2 regions of the Streptomyces sp. NPDC012510 genome follow, and region 1 is predicted to be linked to the other one. Evidence: predicted binding sites of a transcription regulator. Region 1 holds the regulator's gene; the other holds the start of a gene.
The links. The regulator HspR, encoded in region 1, represses chaperone genes until heat shock. The targets are predictions, from matches to a motif close to TTGAGNNNNNNNNNCTCAA.
Positions count from the first base shown of each region.

Region 2: lon (endopeptidase La) is a predicted target of HspR. The motif match lies at 1,662-1,680, and genes of this name have one in related genera.

Region 1 is NZ_JBIBEN010000018.1:91,111-98,954, forward strand. Features, by position in the region: gene ACFY9I_RS29745 (undecaprenyl/decaprenyl-phosphate alpha-N-acetylglucosaminyl 1-phosphate transferase) at 1-99, shown strand, start outside; gene dnaK (molecular chaperone DnaK) at 441-2,291, shown strand; gene grpE (nucleotide exchange factor GrpE) at 2,288-2,980, shown strand; gene dnaJ (molecular chaperone DnaJ) at 3,023-4,192, shown strand; gene ACFY9I_RS29765 (heat shock protein transcriptional repressor HspR) at 4,198-4,650, shown strand; gene ACFY9I_RS29770 (PA14 domain-containing protein) at 4,892-6,967, opposite strand; gene ACFY9I_RS29775 (Uma2 family endonuclease) at 7,188-7,622, shown strand.
Region 2 is NZ_JBIBEN010000024.1:38,880-46,723, reverse strand. Features, by position in the region: gene ACFY9I_RS34115 (DUF3515 family protein) at 1-493, shown strand, start outside; gene ACFY9I_RS34110 (hypothetical protein) at 535-1,047, opposite strand; gene ACFY9I_RS34105 (TnsA-like heteromeric transposase endonuclease subunit) at 1,037-1,519, opposite strand; gene lon (endopeptidase La) at 1,703-4,105, shown strand; gene ACFY9I_RS34095 (MarR family transcriptional regulator) at 4,323-4,817, shown strand; gene ACFY9I_RS34090 (protein phosphatase 2C domain-containing protein) at 5,257-6,042, opposite strand; gene ACFY9I_RS34085 (nitrate- and nitrite sensing domain-containing protein) at 6,420-7,844, shown strand, end outside.

The DNA of each region.
Region 1 (7,844 bases):
ATTCCGGGAGGCCGCACCCCCGACCTCCCCCTCCGGGCCCAACGGTCGCGCCCCCGGGCGGCTGCCGCCGAACTGGGACGGCGGGGATGGGCGGGGTAGCCGGGCCGCACTGCTGACCGGCCTCGGCCGTGAAACCCGTGAAGCCCGTGAAGCCCGTGAAGCCTGCCGGGCCCGTCGAACCTGGTGCAGCCGACCGGCGTGCGCCGGGCTCGGGCCGTGCGCGGCCCCTCGCAGCCTCTCCGGGGCCCCGGCAGCCTCTCCGGGGACCCCGTTCGGGCGTGCTCTTGCCCGTCCTTGGTGGAGTGTCGTCGCAGGTCAGCCGGTGGTTGCGCATAAGGAAAACATAAGAGTTGAGCCCCCTCGACTCAGCTCTGTTGACCCAGCGGTGGGCGTCATGCACACTTGAGTCCGTTCCACTCAAGTCAGCTGGAGGAATCGAAATGGCACGTGCGGTCGGCATCGACCTGGGCACGACTAACTCCGTCGTCAGCGTTCTGGAGGGCGGCGAGCCCACCGTCATCACCAACGCCGAGGGTGCCAGGACCACGCCGTCCGTCGTCGCCTTCGCGAAGAACGGTGAAGTGCTGGTCGGCGAGGTCGCGAAGCGCCAGGCGGTCACGAACGTGGACCGGACCATCCGGTCCGTGAAGCGGCACATGGGTACCGACTGGAAGGTCGAGCTGGACGGGAAGCCGTTCAACCCGCAGCAGATGTCCGCCTTCATCCTGCAGAAGCTGAAGCGGGACGCCGAGGCCTACCTGGGCGAGAAGGTCACGGACGCGGTCATCACCGTCCCGGCCTACTTCAACGACTCCGAGCGGCAGGCGACCAAGGAGGCCGGTGAGATCGCGGGGCTGAACGTGCTCCGTATCGTCAACGAGCCCACCGCCGCCGCCCTCGCCTACGGCCTCGACAAGGACGACCAGACGATCCTCGTCTTCGACCTCGGTGGCGGCACCTTCGACGTGTCGCTCCTGGAGATCGGTGACGGCGTCGTCGAGGTGAAGGCAACCAACGGCGACAACCACCTCGGTGGTGACGACTGGGACCAGCGCGTCGTCGACTACCTGGTGCAGCAGTTCCGGGCCGGTCACGGCGTGGACCTCGCCAAGGACAAGATGGCGCTGCAGCGTCTGCGCGAGGCCGCCGAGAAGGCCAAGATCGAGCTGTCCTCCTCCACCGAGACCTCGATCAACCTGCCCTACATCACCGCGTCCGCCGAGGGCCCCCTGCACCTCGACGAGAAGCTCACCCGCGCCCAGTTCCAGCAGCTGACCGCGGACCTGCTGGAGCGCTGCAAGACGCCGTTCCACAACGTCATCAAGGACGCCGGGATCGCCCTGTCCGAGATCGACCACGTCGTTCTCGTCGGTGGCTCCACCCGTATGCCCGCCGTCGCGGAGCTCGTGAAGGAGCTGACCGGCGGCAAGGAGGCCAACAAGGGTGTGAACCCGGACGAGGTCGTCGCCATCGGCGCCTCGCTCCAGGCCGGTGTCCTCAAGGGTGAGGTCAAGGACGTCCTGCTCCTCGACGTCACCCCGCTGTCCCTCGGTATCGAGACCAAGGGCGGCATCATGACCAAGCTCATCGAGCGGAACACGACGATCCCGACCAAGCGGTCCGAGATCTTCACCACCGCCGAGGACAACCAGCCGTCCGTGCAGATCCAGGTCTACCAGGGCGAGCGCGAGATCGCGGCGTACAACAAGAAGCTCGGGATGTTCGAGCTGACCGGTCTGCCGCCGGCGCCCCGCGGCGTCCCGCAGATCGAGGTGTCCTTCGACATCGACGCCAACGGCATCATGCACGTGACCGCCAAGGACCTGGGCACGGGCAAGGAGCAGAAGATGACCGTCACCGGCGGCTCCTCGCTGCCGAAGGACGAGGTCGACCGCATGCGCCAGGAGGCCGAGCAGTACGCGGAGGAGGACACCAAGCGTCGCGAGGCCGCCGAGACCCGCAACCAGGGCGAGCAGCTCGTCTACCAGACCGAGAAGTTCCTCAAGGACAACGAGGACAAGGTCCCGGGCGAGATCAAGACCGAGGTCGAGGCCGCCGTCACCGAGCTGAAGGACGCGCTCAAGGGCGAGGACACCGCCGAGATCCGCACGGCCACCGAGAAGGTCGCGGCCGTCTCGCAGAAGCTCGGCCAGGCCCTGTACGCGGACGCCCAGGCCGCGCAGGCCGCGGGTGGTCCGGAGGGCGCCGGCGACGCCGGGGCCAAGGCCGCTGACGACGACGTCGTCGACGCCGAGATCGTCGACGAGGACCGGAAGGACGGTGCCGCGTGACGGAGGAGACCCCGGGCTTCGACGAGCAGCAGCCGCAGTCGGCTCAGCCGCAGCAGCCCGACGTCCCCTCCGGCTCCGAGGACGCCGAGCCGAAGGCCGCCCCCAAGGAGGGGGCGGCCCCGGCCGGGGACGCGGCAGCGGCGGCCCAGGTCGCCGGTCTGACGGCTCAGCTCGACCAGGTGCGTACGGCGCTCGGTGAGCGCACGGCGGACCTCCAGCGGCTCCAGGCCGAGTACCAGAACTACCGGCGCCGGGTCGAACGCGACCGGATCCAGGTCAAGGAGATCGCCATCGCGAACCTCCTGACCGAACTCCTGCCCGTGCTCGACGACATCGGGCGCGCGCGGGAGCACGGCGAACTCGTCGGCGGCTTCAAGTCCGTCGCCGAGTCCCTCGAGACCGTCGCCGCGAAGATGGGACTCATGCAGTTCGGCAAGGAGGGCGAGCCTTTCGACCCGACGATCCACGAGGCCCTGATGCACAGTTACGCGCCCGACGTCACCGAGACGACGTGCGTGGCGATTCTCCAGCCGGGGTATCGCATCGGCGAGCGCACCATCCGCCCCGCGCGGGTGGCCGTGGCCGAGCCCCAGCCGGGGGCCCAGACCGTCAAGGCGGACTCCCCGGAGACCGCGGAGGGTGCCTCCGGTGCCGACGACAAGGAGAGCGGTGGCCCGGACGAGGGCTGACGCCGACGCAGTGCACGCCCGGTGGAAGGAGGGACGTCGCGGATGAGTACCAAGGACTTCATCGAGAAGGACTACTACAAGGTCCTCGGCGTCCCCAAGGACGCCACCGAGGCCGAGATCAAGAAGGCGTACCGCAAGCTCGCCCGCGAGTACCACCCGGACGCCAACAAGGGGAACGTCAAGGCCGAGGAGCGCTTCAAGGAGATCTCCGAGGCGAACGACATCCTCGGTGACCCCAAGAAGCGCAAGGAGTACGACGAGGCCCGCGCCCTCTTCGGCAACGGCGGGTACCGCCCGGGGCCCGGCGCCGGCGGCGGCTCGTTCAACTTCGACCTGGGCGACCTCTTCGGCGGCGGCGCCCAGGGGGCGGGCGGCTTCGGCGGGGGCATCGGCGATGTCTTCGGCGGCCTGTTCAACCGGGGCAGCTCCGGCACCACGCGGGTGCAGCCCCGGCGCGGCCAGGACGTCGAGTCCGAGGTCACGCTGAGCTTCACCGAGGCCATCGAGGGCGCGACCGTACCGCTCAGGATGTCCTCGCAGTCACCCTGCAAGGCCTGTTCGGGCACCGGCGACGCCAACGGCACCCCCCGGGTGTGTCCGACGTGCGTCGGCACCGGCCAGGTCGCGCGGGGCTCCGGCGGCGGCTTCTCCCTGACCGACCCCTGCCCGGACTGCAAGGGCCGGGGCCTGATCGCCGAGCACCCCTGCGACATCTGCAAGGGCTCGGGTCGCGCCAAGTCCTCCCGCACCATGCAGGTCCGTATCCCGGCGGGCGTCTCCGACGGCCAGCGGATCCGGCTGCGCGGCAAGGGCGCGCCCGGTGAACGGGGCGGCCCGGCCGGCGACCTCTACGTGGTCGTGCACGTCGACGCGCACCCGGTGTTCGGACGCAAGGAGGACAACCTCACGGTGTCCGTGCCCGTGACGTTCGCCGAGGCGGCACTGGGCGGGGAGGTCAGGGTCCCGACCCTGGGCGGCCCGCCGGTCACCCTGAAACTGCCTCCGGGTACCCCCAACGGCCGTACGATGCGGGCCCGGGGCAAGGGCGCCTTCCGTAAGGACGGCACCCGCGGGGATCTGCTGATCACCGTCGAGGTGAGTGTTCCGAAGGACCTGTCGGGGAAGGCTCGTGACGCGCTGGAGGCGTATCGCGAGGCGACCGCGGGAGAGGACCCGCGGGCGGAGCTGTTCCAGGCCGCGAAGGGAGCATGAGTGTGATGGACGGCCGCCGTCGAAATCCCTATGAGCTGACGGAAGAGACACCGGTGTACGTCATCTCGGTGGCCGCCCAGCTCTCCGGTCTGCACCCGCAGACCCTGCGTCAGTACGACCGTCTGGGCCTGGTCTCCCCCGACCGCACCGCCGGGCGGGGCCGCCGCTACTCGGCCCGTGACATCGAACTGCTGCGCACCGTCCAGCAGTTGTCGCAGGACGAGGGCATCAACCTGGCCGGCATCAAGCGCATCATCGAACTGGAGAACCAGGTGGCCGCCCTCCAGTCGAGGATGGCCGAGATGCAGGCCGCGCTCGACGGCGCAGCCGCCGCCATGCAGCAGCGCGAGGCCGCGGTCCACGCCTCCTACCGGCGCGATCTGGTGCCGTATCAGGAGGTGCAGCAGACCAGCGCGTTGGTGGTGTGGCGGCCTAAGGGGCGCCAGCCGTCGGACTGACGGGTCGTGACGGGTCGTGACGGACGGGTCGCGACGGACGGGTCGTGTCGAGCGAAGGGCCCTGTCGGTACTCTCCGGGTACCGACAGGGCCCTTCGCGCTGTTCGCACATGCCGCGGGTGTCGCGGGTTCGCGGGTGCCGTGGTGCTGTGATGCCGTGGGTGTAGGAGTGACGTACGGCGGTCAGGTGACGCCGCTCGGTCGGTCTTCTTCGGCGTACCGGAGAAGGCGGTGTTGCCGTATCACTGAAGTCCTTCGGCGTTCGTCGGGTTCAGGGCCGCCCAGGCGTCGCCGGGGGCGGACTCGGTGCCGTCGGCGTGGAGGGCGGTCACCCAGTAGAAGTGGGTGGTGCCGGCGGCGGCCGTGGTGTCGGTGTACGACGTGCCGGTCACCGGGTCGGCGGTCAGCGGCTCGTACGCGGCGGTGGCCGGGTTCCACCGGTACACCCGGTAGCCGGTGATGTCCGGCCCGTTGTACGCGCTGGACAGCTTCCAGGTGAGGTCGACCGCGGCCCCGCCGTCGGCGGCCTCGGCGCTCACGTCGACCAGCCAGTCCGCGGGGGTCTCCACGGTGGGCCGCAGGTCGTACTCGGTGACGGTGGTGGAGGTCGCCTTGTCGGTGGACGTGTAGGTGGAGTTGCCGGACGTGTCCACCGCGTCCACGAAGTACGTGTGCTTCTCGCCGTCCTGGAGGTTCGCCGAGTCGACCAGCCGGCTGCTTCCCGCCTCGGCCCGGCCCACGTACGTGGTGCCGGTGCCGTCGTCCACCGTGCTGAGCCGGAAGACGTTGTAGTGGTCCACGTCGGCGGACGGGCTGTCGTCCCAGTCCAGGACCGTGCCGTACTCGGTGGCGGTGGCCGTGAACCCGGTGACGAGCGGCGGGGCGGTGCCGTCACCGTAGGAGTGCTGGTGCACCTGGGACGGCCCCGACTCCCGGCCGAGCGCGTCGACGGTGGTCACCCAGTACACGTAGAAACCGTCCGACGGGCTCGGCACGACCGAGGTGTCGGTGCAGGCGTAGGTGTGACGGGTGCCGTACGCGGTCTCGGTGAGTTCCGGAGCGCAGGGCACCACCCGGGAGTCGACGGTGGCGAACGTGCCGGTCGCGTCGTCGAAGCGACGCTCCTCGCGGTGGACGCGGAACTCGGTCGGCGCGTACGGCGACACCTGCCAGGCCAGGTCGACGCCGCCGCCGTCCTCCGGCCGGTTCTGCGAGCTGCTGAAGTACGGCACGGCGAGCGGCCGGGCGAACGACACCACCGACGAGTACCCGGTGTTGCCCGCCGCGTCGGTCGCCGCGACCTTGTAGTAGGAGGTCTCCCCGTAGGGGGCGGTCTCATCGGTCGCGGAGTTGCCCAGGTTCTTCGCGGCCACCTCGAACGGGCCGTCGGGCGCGCCGGAGCGCAGCAACTCGTACGTCAGCGACCCCTCGTCGGACATCCACCACAGGCTCACGCCGCTCAGCGAGGTCTCGCCGTCGACCTTCAGATCACGGACGGTCGGCGCGATCCGGTCCACCGTGGTGACGCGCTGGTCGGCGGTGCCGGTGGACACGTTGCCCGCCTTGTCGTAGGCGCGGACCTCGTAGTAGTAGATCGCGCCCGACTTCGGGAGCGTGGTGTCGGTGTACGACGTGGAGGTGGTCGTCGCCAGGTGCCAGGTGGGGAAGGAGCCGCCCTTGCCGCGCCGGTAGACGCGGTACCCGGCCAGGTCCATCTCCTTGTTCTTCGCCCAGGTGAGCTTGGCGGCACCCGTCGCCTGGTCGTACGTCACCGCCGGGGCGGTCGGGGTGAGCGGCTTGACCTTGTCGACGGTGGCCGAAGTGCGGGGCGCGTACGTGAACTTGACCTTGGCGGAGCCGGTCCAGTTGACGTAGTCGACGCGGAGGGTGTGCTTGCCGGAGGGGATGGTGACGTTGACGGTCTTGGAGACGGTCGTCGACACGTTCTTCCACAGGTCGACCTTGCGGACGCCGTCGAGGTAGACGCGGATGCCGTCCAGGCCGGAGACGGAGAACGTGAACGGGCCGCCGGAGCCGAAGTCGCGGGTCACGCTCCAGCGGACGCCGAAGTTGTTGGACGCCAGCCCGGTGGCGGGCGCGCCGGTGCCCCAGTTCTCGTCGATCGCGCTGTCGCAGTCCGTCTTCTTCGGCGTGCCGGAGAAGGTGGTGTTGCCATAGAACTGCCGCTTGAAGACGGGGGAGGCGCAGGTGACGGCCGCGTTCGCCGTCGTGGCGGTCGCGAGGAGCAGACCGCCGGTGGAGGCGAGCACGACGGCGGTGGCCGCGGCCGCCGTCGCCGTACGTCTGGCTGAGGTCATGGGGTCCTTCAGGGCGTGATGCTGCAGAGCGTGATGCCGATCGTCACCGGCGGGGGGCACCGCCGGTGACGATCAGACGTGTGAGGTGGGGGAATGGTTGTACGGGCAGGTGGGAGGGAGTGGGGTGTGGGACGTGGAGTGTGGTGGTTCGCGAGGCGAAGCCCACACTTGAGGAGGAGGTGCCACCTTGACCGCTTTTGCACAGGAGAGGCTCGAGACCATGTCCGAGGCAGGGGCTGTATTCGCGAACGGACCCAGCCCGGACGAGGCCTTGTGGCAGGTGTGGAAGGCCATGGACCCACCCGAGGGCTACCGCGGTGAGATCATTGAGGGAGCCATCGAGTTGTCGCCCACCGCCCGCCGTTCGCACGGCCTGATCGCCAATCGAGTGCGACGGGTCCTGGACCAGTTCTTGGACGGCGGCGAGTACGCCTGTTACCAGGCCGGAAACGTGATCCACAACCGTAAGGCGTGGATCCCGGACGCCTTCGTCGCTCCGGAGGACACGGAGCCCTACCGTGACAAGGACGACATGGGTGTGACCGCCGACTCCGTGCACCTCATCGTCGAAGTCGTCTCCCCGGGGAAGCGGAACCAGGACCGGGACCGGGTGAAGAAGCGGCGCGAGTACGCCCGCGCCGGCATTCCGGTGTAGGTCCTCATCGACGACCACGATGGTGAGGGCGCCGTCACGCTCTTCACCGGACCGCGTCCGGAGGCGGCCGACTGGGGGGACATCCGGCGGTTTCCCTACGGCACGGAGGTCGTCATCCCCGAAGGGCCCGCCAAGGGCTTCGTCATCGGCGAGGCGATCACGGGGCCGAAGCGGGGCTGATGACCGGTCCGCCTGGGCCGGTTTCCACAGAGCGGACGGCGC
Region 2 (7,844 bases), on a different contig from region 1:
CGCCAGCGTCCTGACCCTGGCCGGCGCCGCCCTGCTGGCCATCCAGTTCCTGCCCGCCGCCGCACCATCGGCCGAAGGCGCCCCCCAGGCCAAAAGCGCCATCTGCCGCGACCTGGCCGAGGGCTACCCCGACAAGATCGGCGAACACGAGAAAACCGCCACCTCCCCCGGCGCCGCCGTCTACGGCGACAACGTGATCACCCTGCGCTGCGGACTGCCCGAGATGCTGCCCACCACCGACATGTGCGTCACCGCCAACGGCGTGGACTGGGTACTGAAAAACAGCGGACAGGACGAGGGCGACAAGACCATCACCACCTTCGGACGCAAACCGGCCGCCGAAGCCGTCATCGACCCCGAAGTGCCCTCCGACGTCGCCCTGGTCGAGCTCGCCGCAGCGGTGAAGAACCTCCCCCGCAACGGCCACAAGTGCATCGACCAGGACGACGCCGCACGCCCCAGCCCGACCGGCAGCACGCACCACACCCCCTGACAGCACGAAGGCCCGCACCCGGTCAGGGTGCGGGCCTTCGTCTACGGGGACGCCCTGCGGGCCTCCGCAGCCGCGGGCGGCTGAAGTCCGGTCTCCGGTTGTGTGGAGCCTTCGGTCTCGGGTGCCGCGGCGGGCGCGGGGGCGGCGCGGGCGGTGCGGGTGCGAGCGGCCACCTTGGCCGACCGGGTGTCCGGGCCGTGCTCAGCACGGGTGAGCAGGCCGTCCAGAACGCGGGCGTCAGCCGTCTCGTTGGTGTCGTCCAGTCCGGCCTCGGCCGCCAGACGGCGCGCGTATTGCCACTCCTTTGCCGCCGTCGGCACCGCCTCCGGGAGCGCCGTCAGCAGCCCGGACGGCTCCAGCGCGGGCAACGGCTCCGTGCCGGTGACGGAGAAGTCCGGCGCCGCCATCAGATGCGAGGCCAGCACCACCGATTCCGCCCCGGACTGCGACCGCAGCCGCACCGCCGTACCGGCGAGCGCCACCACTTGGTGGTCCCCGTCGCCGTAGGTGATCCAGTCACCGGGCCGCAGCACCGCCCCGCGCTCAGCAGCCACCGGCCACCCCCGCGGACACCGCAGCTTCCGTGTGCAGCGGAACGGACAGGCCCACGGCCAGCTCGTGCGTCCACAGCAGATGGAACAGCACCGGCAGCACCGCGATCTCATCCCCCACCGAGGCCGCCCCGTCCAGCAGCGGCCGCGGCTCGGCGAACGCCGCCAGCAGCTCGGAGGCAACCCGCTCCAACCGGTGCCGGGGATGGCGGTAGCCGGCCAGCCAGCGCACATTGCGCACCACGATGGCGTCCGGTGCCCCCACCAGCCGAAACTCCCAACCCACCTGAGCGAAGGCCGTCCGCGTCGCCTCGAACTTCGCCACGTCCCGAGGCTTGCGGCGATCCGCCGGACGGCAGTCGACCACCACCGCCGTGCCGTCTTCCCGGCGGGCGAAGTAATCCGGCGCGTGCGAGACGGCCTTCCCCGCCTCCGACCGCCAGAAGAGCCAGAACGGCTGCGAGGAGATCCCCACCGCATGCACCACGACCAGCTAACGCTGGCGAGATCACTTGCCGGATCAAGCTGACCTTTGCAAGGTCAAGCGCTACAGGACACGTTTTGATCGCCCACAGCGAACGTCGCTCCCTCGGGGAACATTCACCGGCTCATGTGCATTGAGTCGGCATAGCTCAACTTGACTGCCGAGGGAGAGATCATGGCTTCGACGTCCGCACCGCTCACCCTGCCCGTACTGCCGCTCGACGACGAGGTCGTGCTGCCCGGCATGGTGGTGCCGCTGGACCTCAATGACACGGATGTACGGGCCGCGGTGGAGGCCGCGCAGGCGGCGGCGCGGGCGGTGCCCGGGAAGCCGAAGGTGCTGCTGGTGCCGAGGATCGACGGGGCGTACGCGAGCACGGGTGTGCTCGGGACCGTCGAGCAGGTCGGACGGCTGGCCGACGGGGACCCGGGGGCGCTGATCCGCGCCATAGGGCGAGTGCGGATCGGGGCCGGGACGACCGGGCCCGGCGCCGCCCTGTGGGTGGAGGGGACACGCGTCGACGAGAGCGTGCCGGAGCCGCTGCCCGGGCAGGTCGCCGAACTCGTCAAGGAGTACAAGGCACTTGCCACGAGCTGGCTGCGCAAGCGTGGCGCCTGGCAGGTCGTCGACCGGGTGCAGGCCATCGACGACGTGTCCGCGCTCGCCGACAACTCCGGGTACTCGCCCTTCCTCACCACGGAGCAGAAGATCCAGCTCCTGGAGACCGGTGACCCGGTTGCCCGGTTGAAGCTCGCCACCCAACTGCTGCGCGACCACCTCGCCGAGCAGGACGTCGCCGAGACCATCGCCAAGGACGTCCAGGAAGGCGTCGACAAGCAGCAGCGTGAGTTCCTGCTGCGGCGTCAGCTCGAAGCCGTCCGCAAGGAACTGCGCGAGCTGAACGGCGAGAAGGACGGGGAGGAGTCCGACGACTACCGGGCGCGCGTCGAGGCCGCCGACCTGCCGGAGGCCGTCCGGGAGGCCGCGCTCAAGGAGGTCGACAAGCTGGAGCGGTCCAGTGACCAGTCGCCCGAGGGCGGTTGGATCCGGACGTGGCTCGACACCGTGCTGGAGCTTCCCTGGAACGAGCGGACCGAGGACGCGTACGACATCCAGGGCGCGAAGAGCGTCCTCGACGCCGAGCACGCCGGGCTGGAGGACGTCAAGGAGCGCATCACCGAGTACCTCGCCGTGCGCAAGCGGCGTGCCGACCGGGGGCTGGGTGTCGTCGGCGGCCGGCGCGGCGGCGCGGTGCTCGCCCTCGTCGGGCCGCCCGGCGTCGGCAAGACCAGCCTGGGCGAGTCCGTGGCGCACGCCATGGGGCGGAAGTTCGTCCGGGTCGCGCTCGGTGGTGTGCGGGACGAGGCGGAGATCCGCGGGCACCGGCGTACGTACGTGGGCGCGCTGCCCGGTCGTATCGTCCGCGCCATCAAGGAGGCCGGGTCCATGAACCCGGTCGTCCTCCTCGACGAGATCGACAAGGTCGGCTCCGACTTCCGGGGCGACCCGGCCGCCGCGCTGCTCGAAGTCCTCGACCCCGCGCAGAACCACACCTTCCGGGACCACTACCTGGAGGTCGAGCTGGACCTGAGCGACGTCGTCTTCCTCGCGACGGCCAACGTGCTGGAGGCGATCCCCGAGGCCCTGCTCGACCGGATGGAACTCGTCCGGCTCGACGGGTACACCGAGGACGAGAAGGTCGTCATCGCCCGGGACCACCTGCTGCCCCGGCAGTTGGAGCGGGCCGGGCTCGACGCCGACGAGGTCGTGCTCGACGAGAGCGCGTTGCGCAAGCTCGCCGGTGAGTACACGCGCGAGGCGGGCGTACGGAACCTGGAGCGGTCCGTGGCGCGGCTGCTGCGCAAGGTCGCGGCCCAGCACGAACTGGGGCAGCGCGAGCTGCCGTTCACCGTCACGGACGGCGATCTGCGCGCGCTCATCGGGCGCCCGCACCACGTGCCCGAGTCCGCCCAGGACCCGGCGGAGCGGCGTACGGCCGTGCCGGGCGTGGCCACCGGCCTCGCGGTCACCGGCGCGGGCGGCGACGTCCTGTACGTCGAGGCGTCGCTCGCCGACCCGGAGACGGGCGCGGCGGGGCTGACGCTCACCGGCCAGTTGGGCGACGTGATGAAGGAGTCCGCGCAGATCGCGCTCTCCTTCCTGCGCTCGCACGGCGCCGAACTGGAGCTGCCCGTCGCCGACCTCAAGGACCGGGGCGTGCACATCCACTTCCCGGCGGGGGCCGTGCCCAAGGACGGGCCGAGCGCCGGTATCACCATGACGACCGCGCTCGCCTCGTTGCTGTCCGGCCGGCTGGTCCGCACCGACGTGGCCATGACCGGTGAGGTCTCGCTGACCGGGCGCGTCCTGCCCATCGGCGGGGTGAAGCAGAAGCTGCTCGCCGCGCACCGGGCGGGCGTCACCACCGTCATCATCCCCAAGCGCAACGAGCCCGACCTCGACGACGTCCCCGCCGAGGTCCTCGACAAGCTCGACGTCCACGCCGTCACGGACGTCCGCCAGGTGCTGGAGCTGGCGCTCGCCCCGGCGGGGGTGGAGGTGCCGGTGGCGGCGTGAGCGGCTTCGGCGCGCACGGGTCGAAGGCTCCGGTGGCGGCGTGACGGACGTCCACCGGGTGGTGGGAGGCCCGGACCCCGTGAGGGAGATCCGGGCCTTTCCGCTTGTCAACGGCCACGCGGGTGGTGGACCGGGGCGGTCCGGACGGGGCCCGGCCTGCGAAATACTGACGTCCGCGGAACCGGACAAGGCGAGATCGGACATCAGGAGCGCTGACGTGCACGACGAGGGCGGAAACGGCGAGGGCGGCGGTGTCGAGGCCGGACTGCCTGCGGGCGGGATGGACCAGGCGTTCCTGGCGCTGGAGAGGGAGCTGACGGTCCTGTTGCGGCGGGCCCGCGCCAAGTCCGGGGAGATGGCCCGTGCCGTCCACCCCGACCTGGAGTCCGCCGCCTACGGCCTCCTCGCCCGCCTCGACGAGGCCGGCCGGCTCCGGGCCACCGAGCTCGCCGCCTACATCGGCGTCGGCAAGGCCACCATGTCCCGTCAGCTCCGCGCCCTCGAACACCTCGGCCTGATCGCCCGCGAACCCGATCCCGCCGACGGCCGCGCCTGGCTCGTCCACCTCACGGACGAGGGCCGCGCTCGCTTCCGTGCGGTACGGGACGCACGGCGCGGCGCGTACGTACGGCAACTGGCCGGCTGGGATCGCGACGAGGTGGCCGAACTGGCCCGGCTCCTGCAGCAGTTGAACCGGGGAGTGGAGAGCTAGGAGCGCACGTGACCGGGAGCCGTTGGCTGCCGGGGGCCGGGGGCCGGGGGCCGGGGGCCGGGGGCCGGGGGCCGGGGGGCCGGGAAGCGGGAAGCGGGAAGCGGGGATTAGGGGGGCCCGGGGCAGTGAGGGCGGGCAGGCTTGGGGCCGGGAAGCCGGGAAGCCGGGAAGCCGGGAAGCCGGGAAGCCGGGAAGCCGGGAAGGCTCTGGCAGCGGGGCCGGTAGCCGGTGGGCGTGGAGGTCGCGACTTGTGGGGTCGGAGGCGTGGGGTGTCCGGGAGTTCGGAGGCGGTGAGGTCGGCGGTCGGCAGAGGTGGTGCCGGCGTCCGAGGGCCAGGGGACTGGACATCCGGCGGCCGGGAGCCGTGAGGCGGAGCGAGGGTGGATGGATGCCCTGAGAACGGTGGCCGGAGCCGGGAGGTGGGCAGCCGGTGGGGCCGTCACCAGTTCACGAACACCACGCTCGCGTCGTCGTGGCGTTTGCCTCGGCCCAGGAATGCTCGGTCGACGTCGGTGGTTTCGAGTTGCCGTACCCGCTCCACCAGTCCGTGGGCGCCCGCCTTCCGTACGAAGGTGAGGCAGTCCGTCCAGTCACCCTCGCGGAACTTCTCCACCCAGCGGGCCGCCCCGTCCGTCAACGCGGCCAGGGCACGGACCTGTTCCAGGGGGACGGTTCCGGTCACCGCGCGTGCGGCCACCGCCGGGTCGGCGGCGGCGGTCCAGAAGCCGCCCTCCTTGTTCCGGACGGTGGAGTCGGCGATGGCGGCCGTCGCCAGGGAGGCCGCCGGCAGCCGGGACAGGCGGTCGTCCAGTACCGCCGTCACCACGCCGTCCGGACTCTCGAACAGCAATGCCGAGTCCGACAGCACCAGATACTCCACGGCCGTCGGCGACCAGCGGGCCAGGGCCACTGTGGCCTGCGGGGTTCGTGGGTGAGAAAGGTCACAGGTTTGGGTGTGGGCCCGGGCGGTACGAGAGATGGCCTGTGAGAGGACGTCAGGCAGCGGTGAATCCCGTTCCGAAACGGATAGTTCGGTCAGGGTGCCACCGAGGCGGGAAGTGAACCATGCGACCGAATGTCGACAGCCGTACTCGCCGGGCGGTGGAGTCACGCCGTCGAGGAGCACCAGGGCGCCGCCCTGTCCCCCCGCGGGCAGGGCGACCGACGCGAAGTCCTCGTTGGGGCGGAGGGGGTCGCCGGGCTCCGAGACGAGTTCAGTGCGCATTCGGCCAGTCTGCACGAGCCCTCCACGAGATCTGTGAAAGGCCGACAATGGTCGCCGTACGACCCGGACCCTCCAGACGGGGCGCCGGGTTTGGCATGGAATGATCGTGAGTGGTGAAGCGCGGCGGCGAATACTGTCAAAGCGCGTCGCCGACGTCCAACCGGTCGACCGAGCGGGGCGCGGTCACGAGCCGGAGGAACTTGCCCGCCAACTCCCCGGGGATGTTCACTCCTTCGGGTGGCGGGACTGATGATGCGGGACCACTGCCCACCGGCACTGGGAGGGTCGGGAGCCGTACCGGGGGGACGGCCGTAGTTGACCAGTTGACGGATCGTCACCCGGGCCCATGGGTACACGAGTCAGGAATGCGAGCACCGGTGCAGAAGACGCGGCCTCGGCGCACAGGCAAGCAGGCAGCCTCGAAGGCCTCCGCGGCCTCCCCGAACCAGCGGGGGACGGCCGAGGCCCCCACCGTCGGCACCGGACGCAAGGCGCACGTACGCAACCGGCTCATCGTCGCCGTGGCCGTCGTGGCCGCCGCCATAGCGGGCGCGGGGGCGCCCTCGATCCTTGCCGCCTCCGAACAACTGCACGACACCCAGAGCCTGGTCACGCTCGCCGGACGGACCGAGGAAACACTCACCCTCGCCCACGCGCTGGCCGACGAGCGCGACGAGGTCACCGCGTACATCGCCGCCGGGCGGCCCAAGTCCGCCGCGCCCAGCGAGCAGCACGGTGACCGTGTCGACCGCCAGGCCGAGGAGCTGAGCGCTGACACCGGCACCCCCGCCGCGCTGCGTGAGGACATCGGGTCCATCACCGGCGTACGGGAAGCGGCACTCTCCGGTAAGAGCACCGCTCTCGAAGCGCACACGGCGTACACCGCCGTCGTCACCGAACTCCACTCCCTCGCCGAGGAGCTGGCCGAGCAGCTGCCGCCCCGCGCGGGCGGCGGCGCCCACGCGCTCGCCGAACTCGACACCGCCGTCCAGCAGGCCGCCGCCGCCCGAGGCCTCCTCGTCGCCGCGCTCAGCGTCCCGACGACCACCCAGACCGTGATCGACCCGGTCACCGGGCTGCCCACCACCACGACCGGCGTCTCCGCCGCCGACAAGAAGGAGCGCGACGCCCTCAGCGCCGCCGCCCAGCAGGCCCGCGTCCGTTCCGACGCCGCTCTCGCCGACTTCCGCGAGACCGCGCCCGCCGCGTCCCGGTCCTCGTACGACGCCACGGTCACCGGCCCCGAGGCCGACACCGCCGACAGGTACCTGACCGACCTCACCGGCCGTCCCACGCTCTCCGACAGCGAGCAGGGCACCGACGCCAAGAAGGTCGACGCGGCGCTCTCCGCCCGTGTGGACCTGATGCGCGGCGCCGAGTCCTCCCTCTACGACCGGCGCACCAAGGACCTCGCCCAGCTCCGCGACGACGACGTCACCGCCCTGGAGATCCGGATCGCCGTCCTCGGCGCCCTGATGCTCCTCGCCGTCGGCGTCGCCACCGGCATGGCCCGGTCGCTGACCCGCCCGCTCGCGGTGCTGCGCATCGGCTCCGCGCGGGTCGCGGGCGACCCGGTCGCCGAGGAACCGATCAGGTTCACCGGGCGCAACGACGAGTTCGCCCAGGTCGTGCGCTCCGTGAATGCGCTCCACGCGCACGCCCTCGCGCTGCACGAGCGCCTCGCGCCCCTGGAGGGCGACCGCAAGCACCTCATCGGCCAGCGCCAGACCATGGCCGACGACCGCGACCGGCTCCGCGCCGAACTGGCCGAGACAACCGCCCATCTGACGAAAATCCAGCAC